Regions from separate parts of the Brevibacillus sp. MCWH genome, predicted to be linked through region 1. Evidence: predicted binding sites of a transcription regulator. Region 1 holds the regulator's gene; each other region holds the start of a gene.
What was found. Region 1 encodes LexA, which represses DNA repair genes until DNA is damaged. Its sites were predicted from a motif close to CGAACATATGTTCG; they were not measured.
Positions count from the first base shown of each region.

Region 1 (4,178 bases):
GGGACAAACATCTGGGTATTTCGAGGAAGTGAGACTTGTGTCCCCTGTTGATTCCCGCGTCTTCGTTTTTCCGCTGAGCAGGTCGTCAAAGGAGCTCGCTTGGCCCATCCCGCCATGCGATGAACATTGTCTTCCGCTTCGGTTGATGAATAGGCAGGCCTTTCGGCCTGGAGATCATTTTTTGTGGACGCTAACTCAATGAACCGTTTGTCTTCAGTCTGAGCAGCCCCATGGCAGGGGCTGCGTTATGATTGTTCGTTTTCCAAACGTTTCTTTTTCACCCATTCATTCCAGTATTCAACTTCCTCAGCGCCTTCACCTAAAACTTCAATTTCGCCTATACAATATTCACAGATGTAATAGATTTCTCCATCACGGAGAATGGAGCACTTCTTTGGTCTCAAATGCTCGATTTCGCACCAAAAAGAAAGTTTCTTGCAATGTTCGCATCTTATATCATCGTCTTCCATATTACTTTTGTACCTCCTAAGTATTAATCGACCGTACACTTACAGACGTATTCCAAAGAATACATTAACCATAATGATAAAATATGTCAATTATTACGATTTATGGAAAAAGAAAAATCTGTTTATTTTTACTGATACGTGCATACTGACCAAGATGAGTCATGTGAAAAACGAATCCAGGCAGTGATAAACCAGTAATCCGCTTGCTTTCCAGCACGGATGTGAATATGAAATGGAACCGCATGGGGCCGTGTAATTTTGCAGCCTGGCTGGCTTCTGCAAAAATGTGGACGAGAATATATAGAAGGATGCAACGATTGGCGAGGTAATCCGTATATCCTAAGAGAAAGGAGTGTGCCCGATGGAAATACTGCTGTGGATTGTCATCGTGGCGTTGTTTGTCGCAAGCATCGCCGGTATTTTTCTTCCGGTTTTGCCGGATACGATTTTGCTTTGGGCCGGGTTTTTGCTGTACCACTTTGTCCTCGCCGAACCGGGGGCCGGGCTGCCGGCGTCGTTCTGGTGGGGGATGGTGGTGCTGAGTGTGCTGCTGTACGGCGCCGATTTGCTGACCAACATGTACTTCGTGAAGCGGTACGGCGGTTCCAAGTGGTCGTCGATTGCAGCGGCGGTCGGTATCTTTCTCGGGATTTTCCTGTTCCCGCCGTTCGGGATGCTGATCCTGCCGTTTTTGTTTGTGGTGTTGGTGGAGCTGTTCGTATCCAACCAGCCGTTTGAACGGGCGATTAAGGCGGGGGTGGGATCGCTCGTCGGATTTCTCGGCAGCGCAGTCGTCAAGGTCGTCCTGCAAATCGTGATGATCATCTGGTTTTTCATCGCCGCCCTGTAGATCGTGCTCCAAGAGGGCGAGATGCAATTCCTGCACCGGATCGTTCCGGTCTGACAGCGCCATAGAAAAAACAAGCCCGTATCTTTCGACGATGGTCGGAAAAGATACGGGCTATTCGTTTTCCTAGTGAATCAACCGGTACACTCCGATGACTTTTCCCAGAATGGTGACCGAGTCCAGGATGATCGGCTCCATCGTGGAATTCTCCGGCTGCAGGCGGAAGTGGTTTTTCTCCTTGAAGAACCGCTTGACGGTGGCTTCGTCCTCATCGGTCATGGCCACGACAATGTCGCCGTTGTTGGCCACGTTTTGCTGGCGCACGATGACGTAGTCGCCGTCGAGGATGCCTGCCTCGATCATGCTGTCACCCGACACGCGAAGCATGTACACCTTGTCCGAGGTGACAATGTGTTCCGGCAGGGGGAAGTAATCCTCCACGTGTTCCACGGCCGTAATTGGCTGCCCGGCCGTTACCTTCCCGATGACGGGCACGCGCACGACGGATACTTCATAGTCATCCTGATAGCGGTCGCCATCGGTCAACAGCTCAATCGCGCGCGGCTTGGTGGGGTCGCGCCGGATCAATCCTTTCTTTTCCAGACGGGCCAGGTGACCGTGGACGGTGGAGCTGGAGGCCAACCCGACGGCCTCGCCAATTTCACGAACGGACGGCGGATATCCCTTGTCGCGGACTTCCTTGCGAATGAAATCGATAATGGCTTGTTGTCTGCTGGATAGCTTGGACATGGACCACACCCCTGTTTTCTCGAACATGTTTTCTATATTGTACCATGGGATCTTGCGTTCGACAAACGTTAGTTCGATTTCGCTTGACACAAAACACATGTTCGCATTATGATGAAAACAAGAATATAGAACGTATGTTTGCAGGGGGATGGTATCATGCATGCTGTATCCGCACACAACCGTTTCACCAAAAAACAGGAGCGCCATAGCCGCACTGGTGTGAGACGCGGTGGGGCATTGATCTTTTTCGTGGTATTCTCTCTCTTTTTTTACTTCCTGACAGAACTTGTGTTCGCATCGGAGTCGTCGTCGATCGTGCCTGTGAAGGTAGTGACCGTTCAGAAGGGTGACAGCTTGTGGAAAATTGCCGTTGAGCACCAGGACGAAGCCGACATGGAGGTGCGCGAACTGGTGTACGCGATCAAAAAGATGAACCGACTGGACAACTCCGACATATACCCCGGACAGCGCCTGGCTGTTCCCGTCGGAGAGTAGACGGCAGCCAAGACAGCGGGGCAGGCCAGTGTATATCCTTTCGCTTGCGTTGTGCCGCCGATGTGTTATAATAGAGCGGCATTACAGAGAGTAGGGGGAGAGGCTGTGGTAACCGACGCGGAAATCAAACGGATCAACGAGTTGGCCAAGAAATCCCGCGAACAAGGCCTGACCGACGATGAAAAACAGGAGCAGCAGGCACTGCGGCGCAAGTACATCGACGCTGTCAAGGCGTCCCTGCGGGCTAACCTGGAATCGATCCGCTATGTGGAAGATCTTGAGGACAACGGTCCCAAACATTAAGATAACGTGTACTGGCACAAAAAGGCATCCACGCGCTTCGCTTGGATGTCTTTTTCTACGACGAAACGGAGCGAACAGGGAGGAATGCGCATGTCGTGGCTTGCTGTGGCAGTGGGGGGCGCTGTCGGATCAATCGTGCGGTATGGATTGGGCCTGGTGCTGAATCAGCCGGGCTGGCCGGCAGGTACGTGGGGAGCCAATGTTGTCGGCTCGTTTTGCATCGGTCTTTTGTACGCCTGGGGAAAGGAGCGGGGGTTTCTCCCGCCGGAGCTGTACCTGCTTTTTACCACCGGGCTGTTGGGCGGCTTTACGACCTTTTCTACCTTTTCTCTGGAGGTCATCACCTTTTTTGGCGACGGGAACATTGGACGCGGATTGGCGTACGTGCTGCTCAGCGTCGGCATTGGGCTGTTGGCCTGCGGAGCCGGAGTCTGGCTGGGCCGGCATGTGGGCTGACGCCAGCGCGATTGAAGCGAAGGGAGGATGGACGTGACGATTCGGCATCCCGATTACGAACAGGAACAAAAGCGGCTGGATGAAACGGTGTCCGCCATTGAACGGGAGATCGAGATACTGCGCGAGGAAGTAAGGGAAGTGACCGACGACTACGTGAAGCAGGTGGTCGGGTACAAAAAGGCCAAGGAACTGCGGTATCTGGAAGACCAGGGGAAAGACAAACCTTACTTCGGCCGGGTGGACTTTCTCAAGGATGAGACATACGAACTGGACATCGTCTATATCGGCAAGCGCGGCATTGTCCGCAGCGATACGTTTGATGCGCTGGTCGTGGACTGGCGGGCTCCGATTGCCAGCCTGTACTACAGCGGCGAAAGCAAGGACGCCTTCTACCGGACCGACAAGGGCATCGTCCGTGGAGAAGTTCGCCTGAAGCGCAACTTTGCGATTGAGAAGGGAAAGATTACCGGCATCTACGACGGGGCGGTCAAGGAGACGATCCGCCGGGGTATCGGCCATCCCGACGAGTTTCTCGAGGAAGGGTATATCGATGAGTTCCTCGCCGCCAATCTCAACCAGACCAACGACAGTCGGCTGAAGGACATCGTGGCGACCATCCAGTCCGAACAAAACGACATCATTCGGGCGGACAAAGACCGTCCCATCGTCGTCCAGGGGGTGGCCGGGAGCGGGAAGACCACCATCGCGCTGCACCGCCTCTCCTACCTGATCTACAACTACCAGGATACGATGATGTCGAAAAAATTCATGGTGTTTGCGCCGAACCGCCTGTTTCTGAACTACATATCGGACGTGCTTCCGGAACTGGGGGTGGATGACGTCCAGCAGGCCACGTT
Region 1 is NZ_SDLF01000016.1:17-4,194, forward strand. It holds gene ETC00_RS14045 (hypothetical protein) at 246-470, opposite strand; gene ETC00_RS14050 (DUF456 domain-containing protein) at 832-1,320, shown strand; gene lexA (transcriptional repressor LexA) at 1,444-2,067, opposite strand; gene yneA (cell division suppressor protein YneA) at 2,224-2,562, shown strand; gene ETC00_RS14065 (DUF896 domain-containing protein) at 2,668-2,865, shown strand; gene crcB (fluoride efflux transporter CrcB) at 2,956-3,321, shown strand; gene ETC00_RS14075 (UvrD-helicase domain-containing protein) at 3,355-4,178, shown strand, end outside.

Region 2 (4,178 bases), on a different contig from region 1:
ACAGGAGTGGCCGGCCCAGACCCCGCAGAAGGCAAACCGGTGGGACTGGTCTACGTTGGCGTTGCCGTGGAAGGACTGCCCACGCTGGTCAAGGAGCTTCGCCTGGCCGGGCGGCGCCAGGCCATCGTCGGCCGGGCAGCGAAATTTGCGTTGTTTTACGCGTTGCAACGACTAAAAGAAAGGTGACAACACATGACGATTTTTTCTGATTTTCCTTTACATAAATCCATTCTGCAAGCCATTTACGACATGGGCTTTGAAGAGCCCAGCCCGATCCAGGCTGCCTGCATCCCGAAAGTACTGGAGGGCGGCGACCTGATCGGTCAGGCGCAAACGGGTACGGGTAAAACCGCCGCGTTCGGGATTCCGCTGATTGAAAAAGTGACGCCGGGCAACCGCGTGCAGGCGATTGTGCTCACGCCCACCCGCGAACTGGCCATCCAAGTGGCAGGCGAGCTTTTGCGCATCTCCAAATACAAAAAGGTGCGGACACTGCCGATCTACGGCGGACAGTCCATCGGCCACCAAATCCGTGCGCTTCGCCAGGGTGTCCAGGTCGTGGTGGGGACCCCCGGCCGCGTGCTTGACCATCTGCGCCGCAAAACGCTGAAGCTGGATCACGTACACACACTGGTCCTGGACGAAGCGGATGAAATGCTGGACATGGGATTCATCGACGACATTGAAACCATTATCAACCACCTCCCGGAAGACCGTCAGACCCTGCTGTTCTCCGCGACCATGCCGCCGGAAATCAAACGCCTGGCGACCCGCTACATGAAACAGCCGCAGACGATCGCTGTCAGCCGCGAAGAAGTGACCGCTCCACTGATCGAGCAGGTGTACTACAAGGTATTTGAACGGAACAAGGTGGAAAGCCTCTGCCGCATTCTGGACAGCGAAGACGTCGAGCTGGGAATCATCTTCTGCCGCACCAAGCGGGGCGTGGACGAGCTGACGGAAGTGCTGCAGGCGCGCGGCTACCTGGCCGACGGTCTGCACGGCGACCTGTCCCAGGCTCAGCGCGACAAGGTGATGAATGCGTTCCGCGAGGGTTCCATCGAACTGTTGATCGCGACCGACGTGGCGGCGCGCGGCATTGACGTCGGCAACGTCTCCCACGTCATCAACTACGACATTCCGCAGGATTCGGAAAGCTACGTGCACCGGATCGGCCGCACGGGCCGCGCCGGCCGCAAAGGCATTGCCATGACGCTGGTGACGCCGCGCGAGATGCGCCAGATGATGTTCATCCAGAAACAGACCAAAGCCCAACTGATCTGCCGCAACGTGCCGTCCCTGGAGGAAGTGGCGGAACGCAAGCAAGAACAGCTGCGGGAACAACTGGTCAACCTGCTGGAGAGCGATGGAGTGGCCGACATGTACCTGAAGGTGGCCAACTCGCTCATCGCTCAGTACCCGGCTGAAAAAATCGCCGCTGCGGCGCTGCACCTCGCGTTCCATACCGAGATCGGCGAGACGGACGATACCGACGCCTACAACTTCGGGGAGACGGGTGCCGCCAAGGGAATGGTGCGTTTCTTCCTCAACGTGGGCCGCAATGTCAACGTACGCCCGCAGGATTTGGTGCGGGAGATTTCCGAGTCCGTCGGAATCCCCGGAAAGGCGGTTGGCCGCATCGACATTTTCGAGAACTTCACCTTCGTGGAAGTTCCCGAAGACGTAGCCCCGTTCGTCTACGAATCGCTGCGTCAAACGCGCATCAACGGCAGACGGATCAATCTGGAGCCGGCAAAACCGCGCGCCAAGCGTTCCTGATACCGACAGCACGCAGACACAGGCCGTCACGTTCCGTTTTCGGGACGGACGGCCTCTTTTTGCGATGCGAATATTTGTTCGCAAAAAATACTTGGCAAACGCTTCTGTCTCGATGTATGATGAAGACAAGCAAATCAGTTACGAGTTGAAAGGGAGTGTACCATTTGTCAGATCGTCGCGCTGCTTTGGAAAACGCATTGCGTCAAATAGAAAAACAGTTCGGGAAAGGGTCCATCATGAAGCTGGGGGACATGGCCAACGTTCAGGTTTCCACGGTCTCCAGCGGTGCGCTTGCCCTCGACATCGCCCTGGGTGTGGGCGGATTCCCGCGTGGACGGATCATCGAAATTTACGGACCGGAATCCTCCGGTAAAACGACGGTTGCCCTTCACGCCATCGCCGAAGTGCAGCGCCAGGGCGGACAAGCTGCGTTTATCGACGCAGAGCACGCACTGGACCCGGTCTACGCGGCAAAATTGGGAGTAAACATTGACGAACTGCTGCTCTCCCAGCCTGACACAGGGGAGCAGGCGCTGGAAATCGCCGAGGCGCTGGTGCGTTCCGGTGCCGTTGACATCATCGTCGTAGACTCGGTAGCCGCGCTCGTGCCAAAAGCAGAGATTGAAGGCGAAATGGGAGACTCCCACGTGGGGCTGCAGGCCCGCCTCATGTCGCAGGCGCTGCGCAAGCTGTCCGGTGCCATCAACAAATCGAAAACCATCGCCATCTTCATCAACCAGCTCCGGGAGAAAGTGGGCGTCATGTTCGGCAATCCGGAGACGACTCCGGGTGGGCGCGCGCTCAAGTTCTACGCGAGCATTCGCCTGGACGTGCGCAAGGCGGAAGCGATCAAGGTGGGCAACGACGTGGTCGGCAGCAAGACCAAGATCAAGGTCGTGAAAAACAAGGTGGCGCCGCCCTTCAAAACTGCCGAAGTGGACATCATGTACGGTGAAGGCATCTCCAAAGAGGGCAGCATTCTCGACATCGGCGCGGAGATTGATGTGGTTCAAAAGAGCGGAGCATGGTACTCCTTCAACGATGAGCGTCTGGGTCAAGGACGGGAGAACGCCAAGCTCTTCCTCAAGGAAAATCCGGAAGTGGCGGCGCAAATCGAAGCCAAAGTACGTGAGTATTACAGCCTCAATCCTAGCTCCATCCCGAGCATGGAGCCGATCAACGATCCGGAGCAGGATGAGGAACCGGTATTTGATTTCGACTAATCGCATGACAGCCTGTCGGCCTGACAGGCTGTTTCATGTTCAAACCGCCCGGTGTGAGGAGCTGCGAGCCGGGCGGTGTTTGCCGTAAAGGGGGAGAGGCGCGATGAAAAGCGGCCGGATTACCGCCGTTCACCGCGACGCGAAAAACCAGCATCGCTATCATATTCAGATCGGCAATGACATTGTCTTTTCCGTCCATGAAGACATCCTTGTCAAGTATCAGCTGTTAAAGGGAACAGAGCTGGACGAGGCGTTTTGCCGGGAAGTGCTGGAGGCGGAAGAAAAGCACAAAGCCTACCTGTTGGCACTCCGCTATCTGGGCATCCGCCCGCGGACGAAAAAACAAGTCGCTTCCTATCTCCAGGAAAAAGGGTATGAAGGGGACGTGGCGGATGAAATCTGCCGCCGCATGGAAGAGCAGGGCTATCTGGACGATGAGCGGTTTGCCCGGCAGTGGGTCGATGAGCGGATGCGGCTCAAGCCGCGCAGCTCGTACATGATGCGGATGGAACTGCAGCAGCGGGGGATTGACAGCGACACGGCGGAAGCGGCCGTGCGCGCCGTTTCCTACGAGGATGAGCTGGAAGCGGCCCGCAGGCTGGTGGAAAAAAAGCGGCGGCACCGGCAAGGGCCGCCGGAACCGGACGAAGAGCGAAAGCTGCTGGCCATGCTGGCGCGCAAGGGGTTCGCCGGCTCAATCGTGCAGAGGATTCGCCGCGAAATGCGCGAGGACGTGGAGTCGTAGGCAGGAGCGGCACACTTGCAGTTCTTGACATTTCTTGTTCACAAATAATAAAATAGATGTGTATTTACTTGGTGCATCATACTATTTCGCTGATTTGATCGCTCGTTGCCAGTGTCACAACTGAACACCCGTACATACCAGTGCGGATTCAGCGGACCGAGTAAAATCGGTCTTGTTTTTTAACTAATACCAGAGCGAAACAACAGCGACACGCCATGAAAACGAATGTGTGGAAAGCGGGGAGATGTCTTACCACAAGGAGGTGAAACAAAAGAGCCTATGGCCATTATGGATCCGATTGTACTGATCGTGCTATTCGCCGTGCTGATTGTCGGTTATGGTGCCGGCTACTTCACGCGCAAATCCATTGCGGAGGCGAAGATCTCCAGCGCCGAGGAAGCGGCGCGGCAGATCGTCGAAGAAGCCAAACG
Region 2 is NZ_SDLF01000003.1:242,671-246,848, forward strand. It holds gene ETC00_RS04265 (competence/damage-inducible protein A) at 1-186, shown strand, start outside; gene ETC00_RS04270 (DEAD/DEAH box helicase) at 193-1,779, shown strand; gene recA (recombinase RecA) at 1,944-3,002, shown strand; gene ETC00_RS04280 (regulatory protein RecX) at 3,106-3,747, shown strand; gene rny (ribonuclease Y) at 4,036-4,178, shown strand, end outside.
Region 2: a site for LexA is predicted at 1,847-1,860, ahead of recA (recombinase RecA). Genes of this name have one in related genera too.

Region 3 (4,178 bases), on a different contig from region 1:
GCGTCGCCAGCGCCAACTGCACCCACGGATTCATGAACATCTCCGGCAGCCAGATGAACGAAGTGAAGGAAAAATGGCTGACCATCGCCCACAAAAGGGGGAGGGAGAGGATCAGGGAAAAGAGAAACTTCCCGGTTTGCCGGTCGATTTCCTCCGCCCGGCGGTCAACCATCTCCGCATCAGTCTGATCGTCCTTGGCAGCCGCTTGATACCCCAGCTTTTCCACCTGACGGATCAGGTCGTCCACGCCGACCTGCCCCGCGTCGTATTCCACGGTGGCTGTCTCCATGGCCAGGTTGACGTTTGCCTCCAGCACCCCGGGCAATTTGTGCAGCCCCTTTTCGATCCGGGCCGCGCATGCCGCGCAGGTCATGCCGGAAATCGAAACCGTCGCTTCTTTTATTTTCGCGCTCATCGCGTCTTCCTCCGCATCAAGATACCCACGAGGGGTATATTTTTGGTAGTATTCCCTCCAAGGCTCCTGTTTATTACATGCCCATTATATAATACCCCGGGTGGGTATATCAAGCATTTGCGCTAACATCTTCTGCCAAAAAAAGGGCGCCGTCCGTTTTTGGACAGCGCACAATGGCGGCCGCTGTTATTGCGGGCCGTTTCAGTTTTTCTTGGCGTGATAGGCGACGGCAATCTTCGCCGCTACTTCCGCGTTGTGTTTCACCAGAGCGATGTTGGTCTGCAGGCTCTTGCCGGCCGTCAACTGTTTGACCCGGTCGAGCAGGAATGGTGTCACTTGCTTTCCGGTGATGCCCTTTTCCTTGGCTTCCGCCAGCGCTTGCTCGATGACGGCTTCGATCTCGCGGTGATTCAGCGCGTCCGCTTCCGGCACCGGATTGGCGATGACCAGACCGCCGTTCAGTCCCAACTGCCACTTGGTGTCCATCAGCGTCGCCACTTCCTCCGGCGTGTCCAGGCGGAAATCGACACCAAAGCCGCTCTCGCGGGCAAAGAAGGACGGGAACTCGGCCGTGCGGTAGCCGACCACCGGCACACCGTGCGTCTCCAGGTATTCCAGCGTGCGGCCCAGGTCGAGAATCGACTTGGCTCCGGCGCAGACGACGGCCACGTTGGTTTGGGCCAGTTCGGTCAGGTCAGCGGACACGTCCCAGGTGATCTCCCCTTCGCGGTGCACCCCGCCGATGCCGCCGGTGGCAAACACGCGGATGCCGGCCAACTGCGCGGCGATCATCGTGGCGGCTACAGTGGTGGCGCCGATTTTGCCGCTCGCCAGAATGTACGGAAAGTCGCGGCGGCTTACTTTTTCCACCGATTTGTTGGTGGCAAATTCCTCCAGTTCAGCCTCGGTCAGCCCGATCTTGATTTTTCCGTTCATGATCCCGATGGTGGCCGGCACGGCGCCGTTGTCGCGGATGATGCGCTCCACTTCTTTGGCCATTTCGATGTTTTGCGGGTACGGCATGCCGTGTGAGATGATCGTCGTCTCCAGCGCCACGACCGGCTGGTTGTTCTCCAGCGCGTGACGCACTTCTTCCGTGCAGGTGAGATATTGTTTCATGGATTATCGCTCCTTTTCATATTGGCTTACTGTTTGTGCGAGCTGTTCCGGCTGCAGCAGCGGCGAGACCGACTGCTCCGTCTGCAGGGTCAGGGCGGATGCGGCCAATCCGAGGCGGCAGGCTTGTCCGAATGGTTCATTGTTGACGATGCCGTACAAAAGTCCGGAGGCAAATGCGTCGCCCGCGCCGGTGACATCCACCACCTCTGTCGGATACGGGGCCAGGTGCTCCGCCTGTTCCGCCGATTGATAGTACACGCCTTGCTCGCCCAGCGTGACGACCACCCGCTTGACGCCCCGCTCCCGGATCTGACGGCACGCCTCGGCGCACTCCTCGATCGACGTGATTGACATGCCGGCCAGCAGTTCCGCCTCTTCCCGATTGGGCAGGATCGCGTCCACGCCGTCCAGTCTCTCCGGCAGTTTCTTCGCTTTCGCGGAAGAGACTGGATCGACATACAGCGGGATGTTTTCCTGTTTGCAGCGCTGGATGATGTACGCCAGGCAATCCGCCGGCAGATTGGTATCGAGAAAAACGGCCCGCGCTGCCGCGATATGGGACCACTTGTCTGCAAACATCTCCGGGGTAAGCGCGTCGTAGATGTCCATGTTGGCCAGCGAGACCACCATCTCCCCGTCGATGTCCAGAAGCGCGGTGTAGGTGCCCGTGCGTTGGGCCGGCAGCCGCCATACCTGGCTGACGTCCACGCCGTGTCTTTTCGTCTCCTGCAAAATCCATTCGCCCTCTTTGTCTTCACCGACGCAGCTGATCAGCGTGACGCTTGTGCCCAGCCGCCCCAGGTTTTCGGCGATGTTGCGCGCAACACCACCGCACGACTCGGTGATGGCCACCGGATTGGACGAATGCAGCCGCACTTTTTGCTTCCCGCGCGCCTTCCGGTCCAGGTTGGCTCCGCCGATGCAGACGATCCGCCCTTCGTCGCGCAGCACATAGGCACGTCCCTTGATCTCGCCCCGTTTGGTGAGCTGGGCGATGTACCCGGCCACCGCCGAGCGGGAAATGCCGATCTTGTCGGCCAGCTCCTGCTGGCTGATAAACGGATTTTCACGAATGTAGCGCAGGATGAGCTGTTCCTTGTCCACGCCCCTCCTCCTTTCTTCCGACATCATTCCCTGTTTCTTATCACATTCTCTTTCTAAACAAAAGTTTATCATATAAACAAATGTTTGAGAAGAAAAAACACACGCCCCTTTCCCCAGACAAGAAACGCGCCTGCCGCCCCGCAACCAATCTTCGGCGCGCATCGGGATTGCTCCCGGCATGGGACAGGCATACCGAGACAAGCTGCATGTGCCGCCCTGTTTCGCGCACACTAAGCGAAAAACAGGTGGGATCTCAATTGGCTGATCAACGAGAAAAGCAAAACCGCGAAGACGAGTATTTTTTCTTTGACCTGTCCGACGAAAGCCACGAAAAACTGCTGGATAAAGAACTGCGGGAAGCGAAGGAAAATCCGCTGGGCCCGCTGGAGGAAGTCACCAAAGTGGAATACTAGGCCGTACTGCCGGCACCCTCTGCCCGCTCGCATCGCAAGCACCAGGGGGTGTCGCCTTTCATGCCGCTATCCCCTGTCAGCTCGGCTAATTGACAAGACAATCCCTCTCGTGTACCATTATCTCAAATTAGAGATATTAAACATCAAAACAAAAAGGAGGGCCATCCTTTATGACAGATACGCAGCAGCGAAACGAGTCACTTGAGCTCCTGATTGCGCTGTCCCGTTCCTACAACTGGGTCACGGCCCATGTCAACCGCGACATCCGCCGCCATGGATTGAACCCGACAGAATTTGGCGTCCTGGAAGTCCTGTTTCATAAAGGCCCCCAACCGTTGCAGCAAATCGGCGAAAAAATCCTGATCTCCAGCGGAAACATTACCTACGTTGTGGATAAACTAGAAAAAAAGAAGCTGCTGGTACGCAAGCCCTGTGCAGAGGATCGGCGCGTCATTTACGCGGAGCTGACCGACCAGGGCAAACAGTTTTTGGCTGATATTTTTCCGTCCCACAAGGAAGCGATCGAAAAGGCTGTGAGCGGCCTTACCGCCGAGGAAAAACAGCAGGCGATCGCGCTGCTGAAAAAGCTGGGGAGGGCCGCGCAGGAACGATTTTAGAAAATGCCTGCTGCCCGCAGCCAATAAAGACCTTGACAAAACAGCGGAGAGATAATAATCTTGAAATCAAGATTTACAAAACAAAGGTTATTGACTTACAAAATGAAAGGAGAAACCGCATGAGCAAAGTTCTGTTTGTGAAAGCCAACAACCGTCCCATTGAACAATCCGTCAGCGTGAAGCTGTACCACGCGTTTCTGGATAGCTACAAAGAATCCCATCCGAACGACGAGGTAGTGGAACTGGACCTGTTTGCGGAAAACCTGCCTTACTACGACGTGACGAAAATCAACGCCATGTACAAATCCGGCCAAGGCATGGAGCTGACCGCAGAAGAACAGAAGGCAGCCGATCTGGTGAACAAGTATCTGAATCAGTTCCTGGAGGCCGACAAGGTGGTGTTCGCTTTCCCGCTGTGGAACTTCACCGTGCCTGCCGTGCTGCATACCTACATTGATTACCTGTGCCAGGCCGGCAAAACGTTTAAATACACCCCGGAAGGTCCGGTTG
Region 3 is NZ_SDLF01000010.1:11,443-15,620, reverse strand. It holds partial or broken gene ETC00_RS10890 (heavy metal translocating P-type ATPase) at 1-460, opposite strand, end outside; gene ETC00_RS10885 (pseudouridine-5'-phosphate glycosidase) at 617-1,534, opposite strand; gene ETC00_RS10880 (carbohydrate kinase) at 1,538-2,638, opposite strand; gene ETC00_RS10875 (hypothetical protein) at 2,896-3,051, shown strand; gene ETC00_RS10870 (MarR family winged helix-turn-helix transcriptional regulator) at 3,222-3,668, shown strand; gene ETC00_RS10865 (FMN-dependent NADH-azoreductase) at 3,788-4,178, shown strand, end outside.
Region 3: a site for LexA is predicted at 2,712-2,725, ahead of ETC00_RS10880 (carbohydrate kinase). Genes of this name have one in related genera too.